DNA from 2 places in the Alcanivorax sp. HI0007 genome. Region 2 is predicted to be linked to the other one. Evidence: predicted binding sites of a transcription regulator. Region 2 holds the regulator's gene; the other holds the start of a gene.
The links. Region 2 encodes sigma-54, which starts transcription at its own class of promoters, with help from an activator protein. Its sites were predicted from a motif close to TGGCACNNNNNTTGCTNT; they were not measured.
Positions count from the first base shown of each region.

Region 1: the regulator sigma-54 is predicted to act here: its motif matches at 4,793-4,810, upstream of atzF (allophanate hydrolase).

Region 1 is NZ_LWEJ01000244.1:13,222-21,112, forward strand. Features, by position in the region: gene waaA (lipid IV(A) 3-deoxy-D-manno-octulosonic acid transferase) at 1-981, opposite strand, end outside; gene A3714_RS12825 (FAD-dependent oxidoreductase) at 1,072-2,265, shown strand; gene A3714_RS12830 (aldo/keto reductase) at 2,514-3,299, shown strand; gene A3714_RS12835 (hypothetical protein) at 3,319-3,654, shown strand; gene A3714_RS12840 (patatin family protein) at 3,695-4,543, opposite strand; gene atzF (allophanate hydrolase) at 4,853-6,646, shown strand; gene uca (urea carboxylase) at 6,646-7,891, shown strand, end outside.
Region 2 is NZ_LWEJ01000171.1:50,546-58,436, forward strand. Features, by position in the region: gene A3714_RS09550 (KpsF/GutQ family sugar-phosphate isomerase) at 1-801, shown strand, start outside; gene A3714_RS09555 (HAD family hydrolase) at 802-1,305, shown strand; gene lptC (LPS export ABC transporter periplasmic protein LptC) at 1,302-1,859, shown strand; gene lptA (lipopolysaccharide transport periplasmic protein LptA) at 1,834-2,400, shown strand; gene lptB (LPS export ABC transporter ATP-binding protein) at 2,397-3,122, shown strand; gene A3714_RS09575 (RNA polymerase factor sigma-54) at 3,386-4,852, shown strand; gene hpf (ribosome hibernation-promoting factor, HPF/YfiA family) at 4,891-5,190, shown strand; gene ptsN (PTS IIA-like nitrogen regulatory protein PtsN) at 5,207-5,680, shown strand; gene rapZ (RNase adapter RapZ) at 5,784-6,635, shown strand; gene A3714_RS09595 (HPr family phosphocarrier protein) at 6,651-6,920, shown strand; gene mgtE (magnesium transporter) at 7,021-7,891, shown strand, end outside.

The DNA of each region.
Region 1 (7,891 bases), on a different contig from region 2:
CAGGGAACCGCCCACAAAGGCCACGTCCGCCACCCCAAACAGCATCAGCAGCTCCCCCATGGTATCAGCCAGGTACACCTGGGTGTCCGCAGTGACGGTGTCCTGTTTGCTTCGCCGGGCCAGCCCCAGCCCTTGCTGACGAATCAACTGGGCGACGCCGTCGAAACGCTCCGGGTGCCGGGGCACCAGCACCAGCAAGGTCTGCGGTGCCGTTTCCAGCAACGCCTTGTGCGCCGCCAGTACCGGCTCATCTTCCCCGGGGTGGGTACTGGCGGCGATCCATACCGGGCGTTCGCCAATCATCGCGCGCAAGGCGTCCGCCCCCTGACGCACGGTGTCGTCCAGTGTCATGTCGAATTTCACGCTGCCGATGGCATGCACCCGTTCCGGCCAGGCCCCCAGGGCCACATAGCGCTCCCGTTCCACCGGGGTCTGCACGGCCAGGGCATCAAAGCGGGCCATCATCGGCCGCACCAGGCGGGGAAACTTGCTGTAGCCCCGGTAGCTTTTCTCCGACAGGCGCCCGTTCATCAGCATCAATCTGGCACCGTGACGTTTCGCCGCTGCACACAGGTTGGGCCACAGTTCGGTTTCCAGCACGATCACCATTTTCGGATCAAAAGCGCGCAGAAAACGGTTCAATGCCGTGGGCAGCTCCCAGGGGCAATACACATGGGTCACCCGATCGCCGAACAGGGCTTTCACCCGCTCTGAACCGGTGGGTGTGGTGGTGGTCACCAGCAACGGCATCTGCGGATAATCCGCCAGCAACCGCTCGATCATCGGCACCGCCGCCAGGGTTTCCCCCACCGACACCGCGTGCACCCAGAGACTGTTTTTCAGGGTACCGGGGAGATACCCCCAGGCCATGCGCTCCTTCCAGCGCTGACGGTAGGCCGGCGCCTGCCGCCCCCGCAGCCACAGCCGCAGGAACAGAAAAGGAAGCAGTAAATACCAGATGACAGAGTAAAAGGGTCGCATAGGGTTTCTTGTGTCGGACGTCGGACGCCGGACGTCTGAGGTCCGGCCCGTCTATGCTAGCATAGCGGCAACTTTCTCCGATGGTGAGCCATGAGCAACTCCCCTCTGAAACCCGACATTCTGATCTTCGGCGGCGGCATCGCCGGCCTGTGGCTGATCAACCGGCTCAACGCGGCCGGTTACCAGTGCCTGCTGCTGGAAACCGACTCCCTCGGCGGCGACCAGACCCTGGCCAGCCAGGGCATTATTCACGGCGGCCTCAAGTATGCCCTGGGCGGCAACCTGTCCAGCGAGTCGGAATCCATCGCCGCCATGCCGGACCGCTGGCGCGCGGCCATGGCCGGCAACGATCCGGTGGACCTGCGCCAGCTGCAGGTACTCAGCGACACCCAGCACATGTGGTCCAGTGGCTCAGTGGCCTCGCGCATGACCAACTTCTTCGCCAGCAAGATGCTGCGCGGGCGCATCGAAAAGCTGAAGCGGGACCATTTCCCCTCAGCGCTGGCGGACAAGGCCTTCAAGGGCAATGTCTACAAGCTGGATGATCTGGTCATCAACACCGAATCACTGATCGACACCCTGGCCGCGCCGGTACGTGAACGCCTGCTGGCCTTCGACAGGGAACGCGATTCTCTGGAATGGGGAGAGCAAGGATTGAAGGCGGTGACCGTCAATGGCCAGCGTATCGAGCCGACGTTGACCATCCTGTCCGCCGGCAATGGCAACCCGGCACTGCTGGACGGCGCCCACCAGGCCCGCCTGCTGCCAGAGGAACACAGCCAGCTGCGGCCACTGAAAATGCTGCTGGTGAAACACGATCTGGGCCACCGCCTCTATGCTCACTGTGTCGGCACCAGCAACAAACCGGTACTCACCGTCACCACCCACGACTGCCCGGACGGCAAGGTGGTCTGGTATCTGGGCGGCGACCTGGCGGAACGGGGCGTGGAACGCAGCGATGAGGAACAACTGGCCGCTGGCCGCGACGAACTGAAACACCTGTTCCCCTGGCTCGATTTCAGCCAGGCCCAGTTCGCCGTTCTCAACGTAACCCGGGCCGAACCGAAACAGCAGGCCCTGGTAAAACCGGATAACGCCTACGCCCACCGCGATCACAACCTGATCGTGGCCTGGCCCACCAAGCTCACCCTGGCCCCGGACCTGGGCGACAGAGTGATGGCGCTGGTGGAAGAGAGTGGGCTGAAACCAGGGGAGCCGTTAACGGTGCCGGAAACGCTGGAAAAAGCCCCCATGGGCGTGCCCTATTGGCATCGCTGTTTTTGATTACCCTCCGTAGGAGCGAGCGTCGTTGGCGGCGCGATAGGTTGAGTTAAAAGTTCAAAGTTGAAAGTTTAAAAGCGCGAGGCCGGTTTTCAGACTTTGAACTCTCTCTGCCCGCGTTCTACTGTTGTACGCGAGCACAGCATCAACGTGGCAGAAGCGGTCAGACGCGCCTTTGAACTTTGAACTTTCAACTGCTTTTGTCCTGCCGCCAGCGACGCTCCTACGGCAAGACGAACAAGGAAGCTTTCATGGCCTTCATGCGCCCGCTGGGCAACACAGGATTGACCGTCAGCGCCCTCGGTCTGGGCACAGTGAAAATCGGCCGCGACAAGGGCGTGAAATACCCCGGCGCCTTTACCATTCCCGATGACGCGGCAGTGACCGATTTGATGGCCCAGGCCCGGGACCTAGGCCTGAACCTGATCGACACCGCACCGGCCTACGGCCGCAGTGAAGAACGACTGGGGCAACTGCTCCGGGACCGCCAGCACTGGGTTATCGTCACCAAGGTGGGCGAGGAATTCGATAATGACAGCGGCGACAGCCACTTCGATTTCTCCCCGCAACATGTGCGTGCCTCGGTGGAACGCAGTCTCAAGCGGCTGAACACCGACTACCTGGATTGCGTTCTGGTGCATTCGGACGGGAACGATCTGGACGTTCTCAACATGGGTACGCTTGACGCGCTCAACGATCTGAAGAAGGCGGGCCTGATCCGCGCCACCGGCATGTCCACCAAGACAGTGGCCGGGGGTATCGACACCCTCAGACAAGCAGACGTGGCCATGGTCACCTACAACCTGGCCCATGACGAAGAAGTGCCGGTCATCGAGCACGCCGCCAGTCACCACAAGGGCATTCTTATCAAGAAGGCCTTTGCCAGCGGCCACCTGTGCAGCGAGGGACAAGACCCGGTACAGGAAAGCATGAACAAGATCCTTGGCACTGCCGGCGTCGGCAGTATCATCGCCGGCACCATCAACCCGCAACACCTGCGGGAAAACGTGGAAAAGGCGCGCCGGGCCTGTGAATAACAACAAAAAAGGAGCCACTATGCGCAGACTGCTCAGTATCGGATTGCTACTTCTGGCCGCCAGCAGTCAGGCTGACAAGGTCTTACTCCTGAAAACGCCCCCCAGCGGCTGCCAGCCCGGTGACACTGTCTCTATAGAAACCGGCGGCAAACTGCAGGGCTTGCTGTTCAGCGACGCCTGGATCGAAAACAACGCCAAAAAGAAACTGCTCAAGGCCATCAAAAAAGCCGACGGCAACCGGGCGGTATTGAAAGACCGGCGTGTCTTTCTGATGGAGAACCATCACCGTGGCATTCAACGCATGGAGCTGGAAGCCTGGACCTGGCGCTGTGACGAGTCGGATAGCAGCAGGTAGTCAACACGACTTGCCGGCAGCGCTGTTTTGCAGGCTGCCCTCACCCCACCGCTTCGAAAAGCGGCTCGCCCAACATCACCGACGCGGCCTGATGCCCCTGCCAATACCCCTGCTCCAGCTTTTGGCCATGGGTGGTCAAGCGGCTGACCGGAAAGCCGCGGTCTGGCGCAATCACTGTGAGTCGGCAATCCTCGGGCGGGTTCTCGATGAACGCCAGTGCGTCATTGTAGGTTTGCGAGCGTTTCCGCATACCGGCATATAACCCCGGCATTTCCCTGACCCAGGGTTTCAGTAGGGGTGCCAGCGGGCTGGGTTTCTTGCGATAACCCTGATGCCGTGACAGCACCACGGTGATATCCCTGGCGCCCTGTTCATAGGCCCAGCGCACGGGAATGGAATCGCCCACCCCGCCATCGGTCATGGGATGCCCGTCCACCGTGGGAAATTGTCGGTAGGCAAAAGGAATGGAACAGGACGCTGTCATGATCTCGTCCAGGTTGTCCGGCGTCGCGTGGTGATACCGTGGCTCGCCGTCCTCCACGGAAGTGGTCACCACCCATAGCGGCGTCTGCGATTGCCAATACCGGTCCAGACTCAGCGGCACATCCCGTAAGGATTGATGCCACAGCCAGTGCACATCGCACAAATGACCGCCGGCCATGAAACGCTGCCAGTTGATGAAATCCGGGCGGCAGGCGTGATCGGTGATGATGCGCCGGTTGCGGCCATGATCTCCGGCCAGGTAACCGATCAGGTTGGTGGAACCGGCGGATACGCCCACCGCAAAATCAAACTCCCGGTAATCTTTCTCCAGAAAGGCATCCAGCACCCCGGCGGCAAAAATGCCGCGCATGGCACCCCCTTCCACGACCAGAGCCCGCGAGGACATATCCGTCTCCTGTTTGATCTGACACCTTGATTCACTTTGCCAAAGCCAGGCCGAGAGCGGAAATAATCCCTCCCTGTTCCCGCCATCGCCGCCGCCCATGGCGACATCTTGCACAACGCAACCTTTTGCACTGTTACGGCGCAGCTGCATCAGCATGACGCACACCAGCCTGACAAATCCCACCAACCTGGTCAGCCCTTCGACATTTAATTTATGTAAAAACAATTACTTAAATTTTTTCTGTCTGTTTGGCACCGGGTTTGCACTAGTCCGCATACCAACTTGTATACAAACAGGTGTGCTAAACGAATGATCGGCTGGACTCTTCGACAATGGCAGGCGGCCTACCGCAGCGGTGACCTCACCCCGGTACAGGCCATGAAACAACTGGCGACACTGCTGCACGACAGCGAGCGCGCCCTGTGGATTCACCTGCTGGACGAGTCCTCCCTGGTCGCCCGGGCCGAGGCCCTGACGGATCCGTCCCTGCCTCTCTTCGGCATTCCCTTCGCGGTGAAAGACAATATTGATGTGGCCGGTATGCCGACCACGGCGGCCTGCCCCGCCTTTGCCTACACACCGCAGGAAGACGCCACCGTGGTCAGACTGCTGCGCGACGCCGGCGCGATTGTAGTGGGCAAAACCAATCTGGATCAGTTTGCCACCGGACTGGTCGGCACCCGCTCCCCTTACGGGGAAGTGCCCAACCCGTTCAACGGCGACTACCTCAGCGGCGGCTCCAGTTCCGGTTCGGCGGTGAGCGTCAGCCTGGGGCTGGTGCCCTTCTCGCTGGGCACCGACACAGCCGGCTCCGGGCGGGTACCCGCGGCCTTTACCAATATCGTCGGCCTGAAACCCAGCCGCGGCGCCATCAGCACTCGAGGCGTGGTGCCCGCGTGCAGAACCCTGGACTGCGTCAGCGTGTTTGCGCTGAACGTGGAAGATGCCCGGACCATTTATCGCCTTATCGGCCAGTTCGATAGCGACGATGCTTTCAGCCGTCCGGCGCCGTCACGGCAGAAAACCGGACTGCCCGCACGACCGAAGCTGGGGATTCCCCACGATCTGCCCTGGTTCGGTGACCACAGGGCAAAGGCGCTCTGGGAACAACAACTGGAGAGCCTCAGCAGTCTTGCCGAGCTGGTTACCGTGGATACTACCGTGCTGCAGGATGCGGCAGCCCTGCTGTATCAGGGCCCATGGATAGCCGAGCGTTTCTCTGTCACTGACACCCTGTTGCAGGAAACACCACAAGCCCTGTTACCGGTGATCCGTGACATCCTGGAACCGGCGGCACAGATCAGCGCCGTTGACAGTTTCCGCGCCCAATATCGTCTGGCCGAACTCAAACGTCAGTCAGACAACCTGCTGGCCGGTGTGGATGCCCTGCTGCTACCCACCACCCCGGGCATCTATACCCGCGACGCGGTACGCAACGATCCCATCACCCTGAACAGCCAACTGGGTACCTGGACCAACTTCGTCAACCTGCTGGATCTGTGTGCCCTGGCCCTGCCCGGCGGTTTTCGGGACGACGGCCTGCCCGGCGGCATCACCCTGATTGCCCCCGCCTGGCAAGACCATGCCCTGGCGGAATTCGGCCAGCGCTGGCAACAGCACCAGCCCTGGCAGGCCGGCGCCACCGGTCAGGCACTGCCGGCACCGGAAAAAAGTGCCGCCAGCGATAACCATGATGATTCCATCACCGTGGCGGTGGTCGGTGCCCACCTCAGCGGCATGCCACTGAACAGTCAGCTGGTGGAACGCGACGCGGTGCTGCTGGAAGCCACCCACACCGCTCCCTGCTATCGCCTCTATGCCCTGGCCAACACGGTGCCGCCCAAGCCCGGCTTGATACGTAACGAAAAAGACGGCGGCGCCAGCATCCCCATCGAACTGTGGCAAATGCCCCTCGAACACTTCGGCAGCTTTGTCGGGCTGATTCCTGCACCGCTTGGCATTGGCAGCCTGGAAACCGTGGATGGCCGCTGGGTGAAGGGGTTCATCTGCGAGCCCTGGGCCATCGACGACGCCACCGACATTACCGAACTGGGCGGCTGGAGAAACTACATCGCCGCGCTGAACAAGAAGGAGTCCCTCTGATGTTAACGAAAGTGCTGATCGCCAACCGGGGTGAAATTGCGGTGCGTATCTGTCGCACCCTGAAGCAGATGGGCATTGCCTCGGTGGCGGTCTATTCAGAGGCGGATCGCAACAGCCAGCACGTCAGCGTGGCGGATGAAGCGGTATCCCTGGGCGGCCAGACCGCCGCAGAAAGTTATCTGAAAACCGACCTGATTCTGCAGGCCGCCAAAGACACCGGCGCCGAGGCCATTATTCCCGGCTACGGATTTCTTTCCGAAAACGCCGAGTTTGCTGAAGCCTGCGCCGCCAACGGCATCGCTTTCGTGGGCCCGACCCCGCAACAACTGCGCGAGTTCGGCCTCAAGCATGAAGCCCGTGCCATCGCCGAAAAAGCCGGCGTGCCACTGGCCCCCGGTACCGACCTGCTGCAAAGCCTGGACGACGCCAAACAGGCCGCACTGCAGATCGGCTACCCGGTGATGCTGAAAAGCACCGCCGGCGGTGGCGGCATCGGCCTGTCCCGCTGCAACAACGAAGACGAACTGGTCGCTGCCTTTGAGTCGGTAAAGCGGCTCGGGGAAAGTTTCTTTTCTGACAGCGGCGTTTTTATCGAACGTTTTGTGGCGCGGGCCCGCCATGTGGAAGTGCAGATCTTCGGTGACGGTAACGGTACCGTGCTGGCCCTGGGCGAGCGCGAATGTTCCCTGCAGCGTCGCAACCAGAAAGTGGTGGAAGAAACCCCGGCGCCCAATCTGCCACAGGCGACCCGGGAAAAACTGCACGCCAGTGCGGTGCGGTTGGGCCAGACCGTGAAATACCGCTCTGCGGGCACGGTGGAATACATTTACGACGACGAGCGTGATGAATTCTATTTCCTGGAAGTGAATACCCGCCTGCAGGTGGAGCACGGCGTCACCGAATCCGTATTCGGCGTAGACCTGGTGCAGTGGATGTTGCAACTGGCCGGCGGCGAACGTCCGCCACTGGATGACAGCTACACCAGCCAGGGGGCTTCCATGGAAGTGCGCATCTACGCCGAAGATGCGCTGAAAGATTTCCAGCCCAGCCCGGGCGAACTCACCGAGGTGCGCTTCCCGGACAATATCCGCCTGGATGGCTGGGTGGACACCGGTACCGTGGTCAGCCCTCACTATGATCCCATGCTGGCCAAAGTCATCGTCCATGGCAGTGATCGTGCCGACGCCCTGAAGAAGATGCAGACCGCCCTGGCACAAACCCGCCTCTCGGGCATCGCCACCAACC
Region 2 (7,891 bases):
GGCAGCAAACTGGCCGCCACCCTGGCCAGCACCGGCACACCTTCTTTCTTTGTGCATCCGGGGGAAGCGTCCCACGGCGACCTGGGCATGATCACCCCGGACGATGTGGTGCTGGCCCTGTCCAACTCCGGAGAAACCGCCGAAGTACTGGCCATCCTCCCGGTCATCAAACGCAAGGGCACCGCCCTGATTGGCATGACCGGCCGGCCACAATCTGCCCTGGCGCAGCTCTCCGATGTGCACCTGACCGTGGCGGTCAGCGAAGAAGCCTGCCCGCACAATCTGGCCCCCACCTCCTCTACCACAGCGGCCCTTGCCATGGGCGATGCCCTGGCCATTGCCCTGCTGGAAGCCCGCGGCTTTACGCCCGAAGATTTCGCCATGAGCCACCCCGGCGGCAGCCTGGGCCGGCGCCTGCTATTGAAGGTGGATGACATCATGCACGCCGGGGAACAACTGCCGGTGGTTGCCAGTGGGACCTCGCTCAGCGAAGCGCTACTGGAAATGACCCGCAAGGGTCTGGGCATGACAGCCATCACCCGGGACGACGGCACCCTGGCAGGCATCTTCACTGATGGCGATCTGCGCCGCATGCTGGACCGCGACATCGACATCCGCAAGGCCACCATCGACGAGGTGATGGTGGCCCAGCCAATCACCATTGAACCTGGCCACCTGGCCGCGGAGGCCCTGCAGATCATGGAAAGCCGCAAGATCAACGGCCTGATGGTCTGCGACCAGGACCACAAGCCACTGGGTGCCTTCAATATGCAGGACCTGCTGCGCGCGGGGGTGGTGTAAATGCCAATGCAACTGTCTTCCATTGATGCCCAGAAACTGCGCCTGATGGCCTTCGACGTGGACGGAGTGATGACCGACGGACGCATCTACTTCAGCCCGGACGGCGAGACCCTCAAAGTCTTTAACACCCTGGACGGCCACGGCTTGAAGAAACTGGCCGCCAGCGGCGTGACCCTGGCCATCATCACAGGCCGCAACACCCCCATGGTGGCCAAACGCGCCGCCGACCTGGGCATTAACCATGTGATTCAGGGCCGCGAGGACAAGGGTGTCGCCCTGGCCGACCTGGCGAACCAGCTGGGTATTGCCGCCAGCGAAACCGGCTATGCCGGCGATGACGAACCGGACGTGAGCGCCCTGGAATGGGCCCAGCTCAGCTTTGCCCCGGCCAATGCCCATGACTGCGCCAAGGCGGCCGCCAACCACATTACCGAACGGCGTGGCGGCGAGGGCGCGGTGCGGGAAATTTGCGACGCCATCCTGGCACAGCGGAGCCCGGCATGAAGCGCCAGGGCCTGCTCAGCGCCACCGGTGTCCTGATGCTGGGACTGGTGATGCTGATGACGCTCCACGAGTGGGATGACACTCTCCCCGGGCAGGAGGATGGCATCCTCACGGCACCAGCCATTGTTGCCAAAGACATTACGGCGCGGGCTTTTAGTGAAGAGGACGGCCGTCTCCAGTACTATCTGACCGCCAAAACCCTGACACAGTACGACCATAATCCACTCACGGAGATGCAGGAACCGGAGCTGGAAATGGCCAACGACAAGGGCAGCTGGACCATCGTTAGCGAGCAGGGCGTCGTCAAGGAAAATGGCGACCTGATCGTATTTTCCGGCGACGTGAAAGCCCGGAACCAGCAACAGAAGATTACCCTGGATACCCAGGAGCTGCGCTTTTACAGCGACACCAACATCGCCAGCTCTCCCGACAATGTGGACCTGGAATTTGAATCCGGCACCACCCGCGCGGGAGCGCTGGAGGCCGATCTCGACAAGGGCATCCTGACCCTTGAAAAAGGAGTAAAGAGTGAGTTTGACGCACCGGCTTCTTAGAACCATCGCCCTTGCCGCTGCCCTGCCGGTGACGGCGTTGGCGGCGCCTGGGCAAATGCCCGTGTCTGTCACCGCTGATTCCGGGCGCTTTGAGCAGGACGCTGGCAGCGGCCTGTATCGCGGCAATGTGGAGCTGATACAGGGCAAGCGCAAACTGTTTGCCGATGAAATGCGCCTGTTTACCCGTAATGGCGAACTGACTCGCGTGGAGGCCTCAGGCACCCCGGTACGCATGCAAGAAGGCAAGGACCTGCAGGCCCACGCCAACAACCTGGTCTACGACATCCGCAAACGCACCCTGGTGCTCACCGGTGATGCCTACATTGAACATCTTGGCAACACTTTCGAGGGCGCCCGGGTGGAATACAGCCTGGACTCCAAGCGAGTCGACGCCAGCAGTGAAGGCGACAAGCGAGTGAGACTGGTGATCCCCGCCGAGAACCAGACACCTGGCACCGAACAAGCCCCACCGGCAGACGACAATGCAAACGGCGAGGCGCCTGTGGCGCCCTCCCCCGAGGCGGAGCCAAACACCCCATGAGCCATTTACGCGCCCATCACCTGGCAAAAAGCTACAAGGGCCGCCGGGTCATCGAAGATGTGTCCCTGGACGTGGAAGCCGGCCAGATCGTCGGCCTGCTTGGGCCCAACGGCGCCGGCAAGACCACCTGCTTCTACATGATCGTAGGCCTGGTGGAAGCCGATGCCGGGCGCATCGACATCAACGACGCGGACATCACCCATCTGCCCATGCATGGTCGCGCCCAGCGCGGCATCGGCTACCTGCCCCAGGAAGCCAGCATCTTCCGCCGCCTGACCGTGGAAGAGAACATCATGGCGATCCTGGAAACCCGCAAGGATCTCAGCAAGGCGGAACGTCACGAGCGCATGGAAAGCCTGCTCAAGGAATTCCATATCACCCACATTCGCGATTCCCTGGGCATGAGCCTGTCCGGCGGCGAACGGCGCCGGGCGGAAATTGCCCGCGGCCTGGCCACGGACCCGGATTTCATTCTGCTGGATGAGCCTTTCGCCGGCGTGGACCCGATTTCCGTGAACGACATCAAGGGCATCATTCGCCACCTGAAAGAGCGCGGTATTGGTGTACTGATCACTGACCACAACGTGCGTGAAACGCTGGATATCTGCGATACCGCCTACATCGTCAGCGCCGGCCATATCATCGCCTCCGGCGATGCAGACACCATTCTGGGCAACCAACAGGTGCGGGATGTGTACTTGGGTGCCGACTTTAGACTGTAAACAAATTGACAGTTGATAGAGGACAGTTGACAGCTGTCGCGGGAAATCCTGTCTTCATCTGCAATGTATGAGGCCGCGTTTAAAGCTTGGGCGCGGCCTCAAATGGTTTTCTGAACCAAGAGCCTTTATCGCGTAGCTGTCAACTGTCCACTATCAACTGTCAACTCCGCTCCATAGCACAGAACCACCATTGGCACAAATATTGCTTGCCTCATAGATAGGCTGTTATTCTCGGGTTTTGGGGACCAATCAGCCTGAGCAGTATGAAGCCAAGCCTACAACTACAAATCGGCCAGCAGCTGACCATGACACCGCAGCTGCAGCAGGCCATTCGCCTTTTGCAGCTGTCCACGCTGGACCTGCGCCAAGAAATTCAGCAGGCAGTAGAAAGCAATCCGTTGCTGGAGCTGGCTGACGATTTTGGCGACGAATCCCTGCCTGACACTGACGAAGAGCGTCAGGACGAGCAGGAGCTGGATACCGAACGGGAAGATGCCCTGGAAGAGTTCGTGGACGACGAACCGGGCATTGAAACGGAATGGGACGATGTCTATTCCGGCCAGACCAGCAGCGCCTCCACCGCCCTTCCCGACGATGCCGACGACTGGCAGCAACGCCATAGTGTGGCCGGCAACCTGCAGGACCACCTGCTCTGGCAACTGAACCTGACTCCCATGAGCGATGTGGACCGCATTATCGCCATGACCATCATCGAATCCCTGGACGATCGCGGCTACCTGACCGTGTCCGTGGACGACATCGTGGCGATGATGAATGCTCAGGAGGACCTGCTCACCGAAGGCGATGAACTGGAAGCCGATGAGGTACTGGCGGTGCAGCATCGCCTGCAGCAATTTGATCCGGTGGGCGTGGCCAGTCTCGATCTGGCCGACTGCCTGCGCGTGCAGCTGCGCCAACTGCCCTCGGACACACCCTTCCTGGAGTATGCCCTGGCCCTGCTGGGGCATCTGGAGCTACTGGAAAAACACGACTATGCCGCCCTGCGGCGGGTCCTGCAGATCAGCGAGGAAAATCTGCTTGATGCCCTCTCCCTGCTGCGCACTCTGGATCCTGCCCCCGGTGAGCAGATCGGGGAAAGCCAGGTGGATTACGCGGTCCCGGACGTGATCGTGCGCCAGCACCAGGGCCACTGGCAGGTGAGCCTGAACGAGGAGGTGCTGCCCAAGGTCAACCTGCAGCAGCAGTACGCCGCCATGGCCCGCAAAGCCGGGGGAGAGGATGGTCAGTACCTGCGCAACTGCGTGCAGGAGGCCAAGTGGTTCATCAAGAGCCTGCAAAGCCGCCACGACACCCTGTTGAAGGTGGCCACCCGTATTGTTGAAGTCCAGCAAGACTTCTTCGATTATGGGGAGGAGGCCATGAAACCCCTGGTTCTGGCCGACATTGCCGATGCCGTCGAGATGCACGAATCGACCATTAGTCGGGTCACCAACCAGAAATACATGATGACACCCCGCGGCGTCTTTGAGCTGAAATATTTCTTCTCAAGTCACGTGGGAACAGACGGCGGCGGTGAGTGTTCCTCCACCGCTATTCGTGCCATTATTAAGAAGCTGGTCGCTGCCGAGAATCCCCGCAAGCCGCTCAGCGACAACAAGCTGGCAAGCTTGCTGAATGAGCAGGGAATCAACGTGGCGCGCCGGACAGTCGCCAAGTACAGAGAGGCGATGAGAATACCGTCATCCAGCGCCCGCAAGCGTTTGGTGTAGGCGCCGGGACGGCCCAAGAGCAGGTAAAGGAGCCAGACATGCAAATTAATATCAGCGGTCATCACCTGGAAATTACCGACGCTTTGCGAGCCTATGTGGGAGACAAGTTTTCCCGTCTTGAACGGCATTTCGACCAGATTACCAGTGTCCAGGTGATTCTTTCCCCGGAACCCAAGACCCACAAGGCGGAATCCACTATCCATATCTCCGGGGCTGACGTCTTCGCCACCGCTGAGGCAGTGGACATGTACGCTGCCATCGACAAGCTGACGGACAAGCTCGACCGCCAGATTCTCAAACACAAGGAAAAGGCCGTCAGCCACAAGCACGGCCACTGACCCCAAAGCGACAATTATGCGAGTTCGCGAACTACTCACCGAAGCACGCACCCATAATCAGGTGCAGGCCAGCAGCAAGAAACAGCTGCTGGACCAGGTTGCGCAGCTGGCTGCGGCCGGCTGCGACAGCCTCAACGAACAGGAGGTCTTCGACGCCCTGGTAGCCCGGGAAAAGCTGGGCTCCACGGGCATCGGCGAAGGCATCGCCATTCCTCACTGTCGTCTCGGTCACTGCCAGCAACCCATCGGGCTGCTGCTGAAACTGTCCACTCCCATCGATTTTGATGCCGTTGACGGTCGCCCCGTGGATCTTGTGTTTGTGTTGCTTGTTCCCCAGGAAAACCCGGAACAGCACCTGAAAACCCTCAGCCACCTGGCCTCCCTGTTCAACGACGACGACTACCGTGCCGAGCTGCGACTCAGCAAGGACAATCACCACCTGTATCACACTGCCGTGGAATCCGAAGCGGAGCTGCGACTGGCATCATGACATTACCCATCAAGCTTTCGGGCATTATGCGTCAGAGCCACCGCCCCTCCTCTGCTGACCGTGGATGCCTGCGTGTGGTGTATGGCAGAGGCGCGGTGCAGCCATGAAACTCACCATCATCAGCGGCCGCTCCGGCTCGGGAAAGACCACGGCCCTGCAGGCCATGGAAGACCAGAACTACTATTGCGTCGACAACCTGCCGGTGGGCATGTTGCCCACTCTTGCAGAGCAGCTGAGCCAGGGAGAGCTGCCCATTGAGCGGGCGGCGGTAGGCATTGATGCCCGCAACCTGCCTACCCAGTTGCTGGCTTTTGACGCCATTCTGGATGCGTTGCATCAGCAACAGGTCAAGACCGAAATCATTTATCTGGATGCGGACGACAGCACTCTGCTGAAACGCTTCAGTGCCACCCGCCGCCGGCATCCTCTCGGCGCGCAACAGGGTTCACTGGAATCCGCCATCCAGCATGAACGGGAGCTCTTGGCCAACATCCGCTTGCGTGCCGATCTGGTGATCGACAGCAGCAATTACGACGTACACAGCCTTCGCAATCTGGTGCGTGAGCGGGTCGCCAATCGCAGCGCCGCCCTCTCCCTTCAGCTTGAGTCCTTCGGATTCAAAAATGGCCTGCCCAATGATGCCGACCTGGTGTTTGATGTACGGGTACTGCCTAACCCCCACTGGCGCGCAGATCTTCGCCCCTTTACCGGGCGCGATGAAGCCATCATCGATTTCCTCAAGGAACACCAGGCCAGCCACGACATGCTGGAGGATATCCACCACTTCGTGAGACGTTGGCTGCCGGCTTTCGCCGAGAGCGACCGCAGCTATGTGACGGTGGCCATTGGCTGTACCGGCGGTCGCCATCGCTCGGTATTTATCACCGAGCAACTGGCAAAACGGCTGCGTGATGAGGGCACCACCCTGCAGGTACGCCACCGCGAACTGGATTAAGGCCTCTGCCGCGCAATGATCGAAACAAAACTGGATATCATCAACAAACTCGGGCTTCATGCCCGCGCCGCCGCCAAGGTGGTCAGTGTGGCATCGCGATACGAGAGCCGCATCCACGTTATTCATAACGGTAAACCCATCGATGCCAAAAGCATCATGGGCCTTTTGATGCTGGGCGCCGCCAAAGGCAGCAGCGTGGTTTTCCAGGTGGAAGGCAATGATGAAGCCGCCGCCATGGACGAACTCACCGACCTGTTCGCCCGCCGCTTTGATGAAGAAGAGTAAAAGGCAATGAATTATTAATAATGAATAATTAATAGCGCAGGATTTGGGGTACCATCCAGAGAGTTATTCATTATTCACTATTAACTATTCATTATATTCCATGCCCGCCGATACCAGCCGTAGTCAACAGCACCACAAAGTCATCAACCGCGCCTTGTCCAGCGGCACCTATACGCAGGTGCGACAGCTGTTCAACAATCTCCCCGGTGCGGAAGCGGCGCATTTGCTGGAATCCTTTCCGCCCCGGGAACGGGAGATTCTCTGGCAACTGCTCAGCAAGGACCAGGAAAGCGAGGTTCTCCAGTATCTTGGCGAGGAAGTGCGGGTTGAGCTACTGCGCAACCTGAGCACTGATGAGCTAGTCTCTCTGGTGGAAGAGCTGGACACCGATGACCTTGCCGACTTGCTGCAGGAGCTGCCTGAGCATGTGACCAGCCAGGTCATGGCCAGCCTGGACGAGCAGAATCGCGACCGGCTGGAACAGGTGATGAGCTACCCGGAGGATACCGCCGGGGGCCTGATGAACACGGATGTGATCACCATCCGCCCGGAAATCACCTTCGAAGTGGTGCAACGCTACCTGCGCCGCCGGGGGGAAATCCCTCGTACCACCGATAACCTGGCGGTGGTCAATCGCCGTAATCAGTTTATCGGGTTGTTACCACTGACCAAGGTTCTAATCAGCGATCCCGGCACCACCGTGCGCGAGGCCATGATCACTGATACCGAATCCATTCCCGCCAACTTGCCTGCTCACGAAGTGGCCAAGATCTTTGAACGCCAGGATCTGGTAACCGCCCCGGTGGTGGACGAAGACGGCATGCTGGTCGGACGGATTACCATTGATGACGTGGTAGACGTAATCATCGAGGAAGCGGACCACTCACTGATGAGCATGGCCGGTCTGGATGAGGACGAGGACACCTTTGGCTCCGTTTGGCAAACGGCGCGGCGTCGGGCTGTCTGGCTGG